2 regions of the Streptomyces sp. NTD107 genome follow, and region 1 is predicted to be linked to the other one. Evidence: riboswitches for the same ligand, from Rfam matches in the RefSeq annotation. Region 1 holds a riboswitch; the other holds the start of a gene.
The links. A riboswitch is a leader RNA that binds a small molecule or an ion and turns the genes downstream of it on or off. The one in region 1 is predicted to bind S-adenosylmethionine.
Positions count from the first base shown of each region.

Region 2: linked by a shared signal. The riboswitch ahead of thrC (threonine synthase) and the one ahead of AC5WRL_RS15175 (aminotransferase class V-fold PLP-dependent enzyme) in region 1 are both predicted to bind S-adenosylmethionine.

Region 1 is NZ_JCAJZV010000006.1:251,997-256,073, forward strand. Features, by position in the region: gene AC5WRL_RS15165 (ribose-5-phosphate isomerase) at 1-349, shown strand, start outside; gene AC5WRL_RS15170 (Fpg/Nei family DNA glycosylase) at 349-1,176, shown strand; gene AC5WRL_RS15175 (aminotransferase class V-fold PLP-dependent enzyme) at 1,149-2,495, opposite strand; SAM riboswitch class IV at 2,594-2,712, opposite strand; gene AC5WRL_RS15180 (putative leader peptide) at 2,829-2,909, shown strand; gene AC5WRL_RS15185 (ABC transporter substrate-binding protein) at 3,099-4,077, shown strand, end outside.
Region 2 is NZ_JCAJZV010000003.1:146,071-150,147, forward strand. Features, by position in the region: gene AC5WRL_RS08235 (alpha,alpha-trehalose-phosphate synthase (UDP-forming)) at 1-117, opposite strand, end outside; gene AC5WRL_RS08240 (glucosyl-3-phosphoglycerate synthase) at 342-1,310, opposite strand; SAM riboswitch class I at 1,575-1,714, shown strand; gene thrC (threonine synthase) at 1,731-3,041, shown strand; gene AC5WRL_RS08250 (MoaD/ThiS family protein) at 3,038-3,316, shown strand; gene AC5WRL_RS08255 (cold-shock protein) at 3,728-3,931, shown strand.

The sequences.
Region 1 (4,077 bases):
TCCGCCGTTCTGTCTGCGCGCCGCCGAGGCCGCCGCCGCCGACCCCGACGCGCTGGGCGTCGTCATCGGCGGCAGCGGCAACGGTGAGGCGATCGCCGCCAACAAGGTCAAGGGCGTACGGTGCGCCCTCGCCTGGAGCGAGGAGACCGCCCGGCTCGGGCGGCAGCACAACAACGCCAACGTGGTGAGCGTCGGCGCCCGTATGCACACCACCAACGAGGCCACCACCTTCGTGGAGGTCTTCCTCGCCACCCCCTACTCGGGCGAGGACCGGCACACCCGCCGCATCGACATGCTCAGCGCGTACGAGACGGACGGCACGCTGCCGCCGCTGCCCGCCGGCGCCTGATGCCGGAGGGGCACACCATCCACCGGCTGGCCGCCGACTACCGCGAGCGGTTCGGCGGCCGGGCGGTGCGGGTGGATTCGCCGCAGGGGAAGTTCTCCGACGGGGCCGCCCTTGTCGACGGTCAGGTTCTTGAACGCTCCGACGCTCATGGGAAGCATCTGTTCCTCGGGTTCGGGGCCGCCCAGCAGTGGGTGCACATCCATCTCGGCCTGTACGGCAAGGTCGCGTTCGGCGACGGGCCGCCACCGCCGCCCGTCGGGCAGATCCGGCTGCGGCTGGCCACCGCCGACGCGTACGCCGAACTGCGCGGGCCCACCACCTGCGCGCTGATCTCGGACGAGGAGAAGCGCGCCGTACGGCAGCGGCTCGGGGCCGATCCGCTGCGCGCGGACGCCGAGCCCGGCCTGGCCTGGCGGCGGATCTCCCGCAGCCGCACCACCGTCGCCGCGCTGCTCATGGATCAGCGGATCATCGCGGGGGTCGGCAATGTGTACCGGGCCGAGGTGCTGTTCCGGCACGGCATCGATCCCTACCTGCCGGGGCTGCGGCTGACGCCCGCGCAGTGGAACGGCATCTGGGCGGATCTCGTCGCGCTGATGCGGGAGGGGGTCCGCACCAACCGGATCGACACGGTGCGCCCCGAGCACACCCCGGAGGCGATGGGCCGCCCGCCGCGCGTGGACGATCACGGGGGAGAGGTGTACGTGTACCGGCGGGCCGGCCAGGCGTGTCTGGTGTGCGGCGGCGGGATCCGGTACGCGGAGCTCGCCGCCCGCAATCTGTTCTGGTGCCCGTCCTGTCAGCCGGCCGCCGCCGCGACCGGCTGACCCTCGGCGACCAGTTCCCGCACCGCGCGCACCAGCCGCTCCAGATGTTCGGCCGGGGTGCCCACCCCGAAGCTCACCCGGATCGCCTTCAGCGGCCCCTCGCAGCCGGCCGCCCCGGCGCCGTCCTCCGCCGCGCCGAGGAGCGTACGCACCAGGGGGTGCGCGCAGAACAGCCCGTCCCGTACCCCGATCCCGTACCGCTGCGACAGCGCCGTGGCGAACTCCGCGCTCTGCCACCCGTCCACCACGAAGGACAGCACCGCCACCCGGGGCGCGTCCGCGCCGAACAGCGACAGCTGCCGTACCCCGGGGATGGTGGCGAGCCCGGCCCGCAGCCCGGCCAGCAGTTCCTCCTCGCGCGCCACCAGTCGCGCGAACCCGGCGTCGGTCAGCGCCCGGCAGGCCGCCGCGATGGCGTACGCGCCGATCACGTTGGGCGAGCCGGCCTCGTGCCGGGCGACGCTGTCCTGCCACTCCACATCGACCGTGCCGTCCGCCCCGGCCGTGACGGTACGGCTGGCCCCGCCGCCCGCCAGGTACGGTGCGGCGCGGCGCAGCCAGTCGGCGCGCCCGGCGAGCACGCCGGAGCCGAACGGCGCGTACAGCTTGTGCCCGGAGAAGGCCACCCAGTCGACGCCGAGGGCGGTGATGTCCACCGGGCGGTGCGGGGCGAGCTGGGCGGCGTCCAGGACGGTGCGGGCGCCGGAGCGGCGGGCGACGGTGGCGAGTTCGGCGATGGGCCACAGTTCGCCGGTGACGTTGGAGGCGCCGGTGACGCACAGCAGCTTGGGCCCGGGGGCGGCGTCGGCGAGGGCGTTGACCAGGGTGGCGACGGCCTGCCCGGGGGTACGGGGGGCGGGCAGGTACGTCACTGGGTGGCCGTGCCGGGCCCAGGGGAGCAGCGCGGCGTGGTGTTCGGTCTCGTAGACGAACACCTGGGTGCCGGTGGGCAGCGCGCCGGCCAGCAGGTTGAGGGAGTCGGTGGTGGAGCGGGTGAAGATCAGCTGATCGTCGGGGCGGCAGCCGAGAAATTCGGCCACCGTGGCGCGGCTCTCCTCGTACAGGTCGGTGGACAGCTGGGAGAGATAGCCGGCGCCGCGGTGCACGCTGCCGTAGTACGGGGCGTACGCGGCGACGTCGTCCCACACCGCGCGCAGGGCGGGGGCGCTGGCGGCGTAGTCCAGGGCGGCGTACGCGATGTCGCCGGCCCCGTCGCCGCCGGCCAGCGGGGCGCGGACCTCGTCGCCGAGGACGGGGAGCGGGAGGGGACAGCTGTGGGCCGTGGGGTTCTGGGCAGGGGTGATCAGCGTCGCGGGCATGGCGTAGCTCCGGGAAGGGGTGAAGGCAGGCAGGGGCAGGCTGAGTTGGGGGCGTGCGCCCTAACGCATTCGCTTGCTCATCGGAGGACTCCCTCAAAGAACCGTGCTTGCCGCAGACCTCGCTGCCTGCGGCCCGGTCATCACCCGGGGCACCCCGCCGACGGTTGGAGGGTTGCCGGACAGCGGGCCGGGGCCTTGATCGCTGTCACTCGTGACCTGTTCGCAGACTATGCCATTCCGATCGGTGGTGAACAGGTTGTGTCCGGATCGCGAGATCCGGCGGCGCGAGAGTGCCGCTTGACAGCCCGCCGAGCGGTGGCCGATATTTGCCGCATGCCAGCCCTGCCGCTTTTGACATCGCGCCGACACGTGGACCTGCTCCGCGTCACGTCGGCGTCCTGTGCGGGCTGCTGACTCTCCTCACCGCGCGGCGGTGAGCGCCGCCGCCGGCCTCGGCCCGGCCGGCCCGTAACCGCCCCCCGTTCAACGGGATTTCCGCGCGCCGTTGCTCCGTAGCACCTCCTCATCTCAGTCCGCCCTGCCGCCTCGCGCGCCCACGCGCGCCGCCGGCCGGGGGAATCGTCCTGAAAGGACCCCTTCGTCGTGGCCTCCACGCCCGTGCCCAGACGGCTCAGCAGCCGCCGCACACCCCGCCCCGCCCACGCCACCGCGCTGCTCGCCGCGCTCGCCGTCACCCTCAGCGCCTGCGGCACCGGCGACAACACCAGCGGCGACGGCGGCTCCGGCAACGGCGGCGCGGGCGGCGCCACCGGCGAACCGGTGGCCGGCGGCACCCTCAAGTACGCCTTCGCCAACCCCATCGACTGCGTCGACCCCCGCCAGCGCCCCCAGCTCACCTCCCGCAACGTCGGCCGCCAGCTCGGCGACCAGCTCACCGAACAGGACCCCGAGACCAAGGAGATCAAGCCCTGGCTCGCCACCTCCTGGGAGATCAGCGATGACGTGAGCTCGTTCACCTTCCACCTGCGCGAGGACGTCACCTTCTCCGACGGCGCGCCCTTCAACGCCGAAGCCGTCAAGGCCAACTTCGACGCCATCATCGACCTCGGCGCCCGCGCCCCGCAGGCCGGCAGCTTCCTCGCCGGCTACCGGGAAGCCACCGTCCTCGACGAGCACACCGTGCGCGTCGACTTCGAAGGACCCAACGCCCAGTTCCTCCAGGCCACCGCCACCGCCTCCTTCGTCCAGCTCTCCCCGGCCTCCCTCGGCAACGACCCCGCCGACCTGTGCCTCGGCGACTTCGCCGCCTCAGGCCCCTTCACCCTCGGCGCCTTCACCCCCGACAAGTCCGTCGAACTCCTCAAGCGCGAGGACTACGCCTGGGCCTCCCCGATCGCCGCCAACCAGGGCGCCGCCTACCTGGACAAGATCACCCTCGAAGTCGTCCCCGAGGGCGGCGTCCGCTACGGCTCCATCACCAGCGACCAGATCGACCTCGCCGACGGCATCCCCTTCACCAACCAGGCCGAGCTGACCAACCTCCCCGGCTACGGCCTGGCCACCGGCGCCTCGCCCGGCATCGCCATCCCCTACATCCCGCTCGCCTCCAGCCCCAAGCTCC
Region 2 (4,077 bases), on a different contig from region 1:
GGGGGTGAGGCTGCCGTCGGCGGCGAGCGTGTAGCTGACGGGGCCACGGTTGGACGCGACCAGAACCGGAGGTGCCTCGGATGCCTCAGATGCCTCGGAGGCTGCTGCAACGCCCATGCCCCGACCCTAGCCACCCGGCCCCCCGCACAAACGTGCCGCCGGTCACCCCCGGCGTGTCCGCCCTCCGCCGGCCGGGACCGTGCTCCGCTCCCGGCCCGCTGGGCGGAGCCGGGGCGCGGGTGTGTGCCCACGCCCCGGCCCCGGGCGGGTCCGGCTCCGGGGCTTCACCCCCGGCGCGCCCGCACGCCGTGCGGGCGCGGCCCTTTCCGGCCCGGCAGGGGCTACGCGGCCTGGCGGGCCGTGTATTCCGGGATGGTCGACATCGGGGGGCGTTCCTCGGTGTGGATCGTGTGGGTGAGCGGGGAGAAGCCGCCTTCCGCCAGCCGTTCGAACTGCATGATGCCCTGCTGTACGGGGACGGGCCCGTGGCCCGGCAGCCGGCTCTGGGCGGTGCGCATGATCGCCGCCGCCATCCGGCCCAGGGCCTGGCCGTCCTGGTGGCGGTGCTTGCGCACCCCGACGTCCACCTGGCCGACCGCGTTCAGCCCGGCCAGGTGCAGGGTGTCGACGAGCAGGCCCAGCTCGACCCCGTACCCGACGGGGAAGGGCAGCTGTTCGAGCAGGGTGCGCCGGGCCGCGTACTCGCCGCCCAGTGGCTGGACGACGCCGGCCAGCTGCGGCCAGTGCAGGTTGAGCAGCGGGCGCGCCACCAGCTCGGTGACCCGGCCGCCCTGGTGGGCGCCGGACGGGGCGTCGCCCAGCGGGCGGTCGTACATGGCCTTGACCAGGTGCACGTCGGGCTCGGTGAGCAGTGGCCCGAGGATGCCGGAGACGAACCGGGAGTCGAACTCCCGCAGGTCGGCGTCCACGTAACAGATGATCTCGCCGCTGGTGGCCATGAGGGAGCGCCACAGCACCTCGCCCTTGCCGGGCACGGTGGGCATGCGGGGCAGGATCTCGTCGCGGTGGACGACCTTGGCCCCCGCCGCGGCGGCGACCTCTCCGGTGCGGTCGGTGGACCCGGAGTCCACCACCATCAGCTCGTCGATCAGGGGGACGGTTTCCATCAGGTCGCGGCGTAGCGCTTCCACGATGGTGCCGACGGTCGCTTCCTCGTTCAGCGCGGGAAGCACGACGCTGACGCTGCCCGCCGGGCCGGCCGCGGCTTTCGCGTCCAGCAGCCGTCGTAGCGAGCGGTCAGCGGCAGTCCAGGACCGGCGGCTCAGCCACTCCTCAGCCTCTTCCAGCACGAATGTCGCTCCTGTTCGCTTCGACCGTATAAGTCGGGTAGGTCAGGTAGGTCGGATCTATCGGGACCATCACCAATGGAAGGATTTGGCCCTTATCGGTGGTGCCCAGTCCGGGCGAGAATATGTCTGTCTCCTCATCGTCTCTTCGTCTCGCGGATCGGACGGCCCGAGCCATTGTCCGGGGCGTCCGTTACAGTCTCGAACAGTGCAGGTGTCCTCCGCATATCGGGGACGCTGCGCGGTCAAGCGAACACAATCGAATACCGCTCATCCAGAGGGGCAGAGGGAACGGCCCGTTGAAGCCCCGGCAACCCTTCCGCCGGTCTCGTAACCGATGCGAGGCTCCCGGTGGGGAAGGTGCCAATTCCGTCCTGTGGCGAAATCCGCCATGGGGAAGATGAGGAGAAGGGCCTCGTACCCATGCCTGTGCTGTCATCGCACACCTCCACCCCCACCGCGCCGGCCGGCGCCACCGGATCCCCCGTGGATCTCGGCCCCGCCGTGGCGCTCTCCTGCCGGGAGTGCGGGGAACGGTTCCCGCTCAGCCCGATCTTCGCCTGCGAAGCCTGTTTCGGCCCACTCGAAATCGCGTACGATCTGCCGACCGGCGACCCCGAAGCGCTACGAGCCGCCATCGAGGCCGGACCGCACAGCATCTGGCGCTACGCCCCGCTGCTGCCGGTGCCGGCCGATGTCGCCTCCAAGCCCAATCTGAACCCGGGCGACACCCCCCTCGTCAAGGCCGACCGGCTGGCCGCCGCCCTGGGCCACACCGGCGAGCTGTATGTGAAGGACGACTCGGGGAACCCCACCCACTCCTTCAAGGACCGGGTGGTCGCCAACGCCGTGGAGGCCGCCCGCGCCTTCGGCTTCACCACCCTGTCCTGCTCCTCCACCGGCAATCTGGCCGGTGCGGTGGGCGCCGCCGCCGCCCGGGCCGGATTCCGCTCCTGCGTCTTCATCCCGCACGACCTGGAGCAGGGGAAGATCGTGATGGCCGCCGTCTACGGCGGCGAGCTGGTCGGCATCGAGGGCACCTACGACGACGTCAACCGGTTCTGCAGCGAACTGATCGGTGACCCGGCCGGCGAGGGCTGGGGCTTCGTCAACGTCAATCTGCGCCCCTACTACGGCGAGGGCTCCAAGACCCTGGCCTTCGAGATCGCCGAACAGCTGGGGTGGCGGCTGCCGGACCAGCTCGTGATCCCGATCGCCTCCGGATCCCAGCTGACCAAGATCGACAAGGGGCTCAAGGAGCTGATCGCGACCGGCCTGGTCGAGGAGAAGCCCTACAAGATCTTCGGGGCCCAGGCCGAGGGCTGCTCCCCGGTCTCCCAGGCGTTCAAGGCCGGGCACGATGTGGTGCGGCCGGTGAAGCCGGACACCATCGCCAAGTCCCTGGCCATCGGCAACCCGGCCGACGGCCCCTACGTCCTGGACATCGCCCGGCGCACCGGCGGCGCGGTCGAGGACGTGACCGACGCGCAGATCGTGGACGCCATCAAGCTGCTCGCCCGCACCGAGGGCATTTTCGCCGAGACGGCGGGCGGCGTGACGGTGGGCGTGACCCGCAAGCTGATCGAATCCGGGCAACTGGATCCGGAACTCACCACGGTCGTACTGAATACCGGCGACGGCCTGAAGACCCTGGACGCGGTGGCGCCGACCACCGGACCCACCGCCATCATCCGCCCGAATCTGGACGCTTTCCGAGAGGCTGGCCTCGCATGAGTGTGACTGTCCGAATCCCGACCATCCTGCGCACGTACACCGACGGCAAGTCGGAGGTTTCCGCCGACGGCGGCACGCTGCGCGACGTACTCGCCGATCTGGAGAGCAACCACCAGGGGATCGCCGCCCGGGTGCTGGACGACGAGGGCAGACTGCGGCGTTTTGTGAATGTGTATGTCAACGACGACGACGTGCGCTTCGCCGAGGGCCTGGACACCGCCACGCCGGACGGGGCGGGCGTCTCCATCATTCCGGCGGTGGCCGGAGGCTGCTGACGGCACTCCACCCCGGTCACCCCGGTCCACGCTTCATCACATTTTCAACAACCGCCCCGGAGCTGCCCGCTTCGGGGCGGTTGGGCGTTTCCGGGGCGATAGAGTGGGTCACGCGCCGTGCTGGCCCGTCCGATGCCAGCCGCATATGAATTCGCGACACTTCTCGACGAAAACGCGCGGAAATTCGCTGCACCAATTGCCGGATTGGCGCGATAAGGCGGGCGAGAAAGATTCAGCTTTACTCTATTTTGCGCAATTTGCCCGTTTGGGCGCTCCAATAATTCTCTGCTCAATGGCCTGTTGCACAGGGCGTCCGTCCAGATACATTCAGCGGCGGTCGACGCGTTCCGGTCTGACCCGGGCCCGCGAAGTGCGGTCTCGCGAAAGGGCCAGCAACATGGGGAGTTTGGAATGGCTCAGGGCACCGTCAAGTGGTTCAACGCGGAGAAGGGATACGGCTTCATCGCGGTAGACGGTGGTGCGGATGTGTTCGTCCACTACAGCGCGATTCAGATGGACGGTTACCGCACCCTGGAAGAGGGGCAGCGGGTCGAGTTCGAGATCTCGCAGGGACAGAAGGGGCCCCAGGCCGACATGGTCCGGGTGACCGTCTGAAGCGCCGACCGTACTACCACCGCAGCCGGCGAACCGGGGCCCGCACCCAGCGCGTATCAGCGCATGGGTGCGGGCCCCGGCACGTGCGCCCCCTGCCACCTGCGACAACGCCAAGGCGCTTGCGCCCGTCCCGTCGCCCGACCACC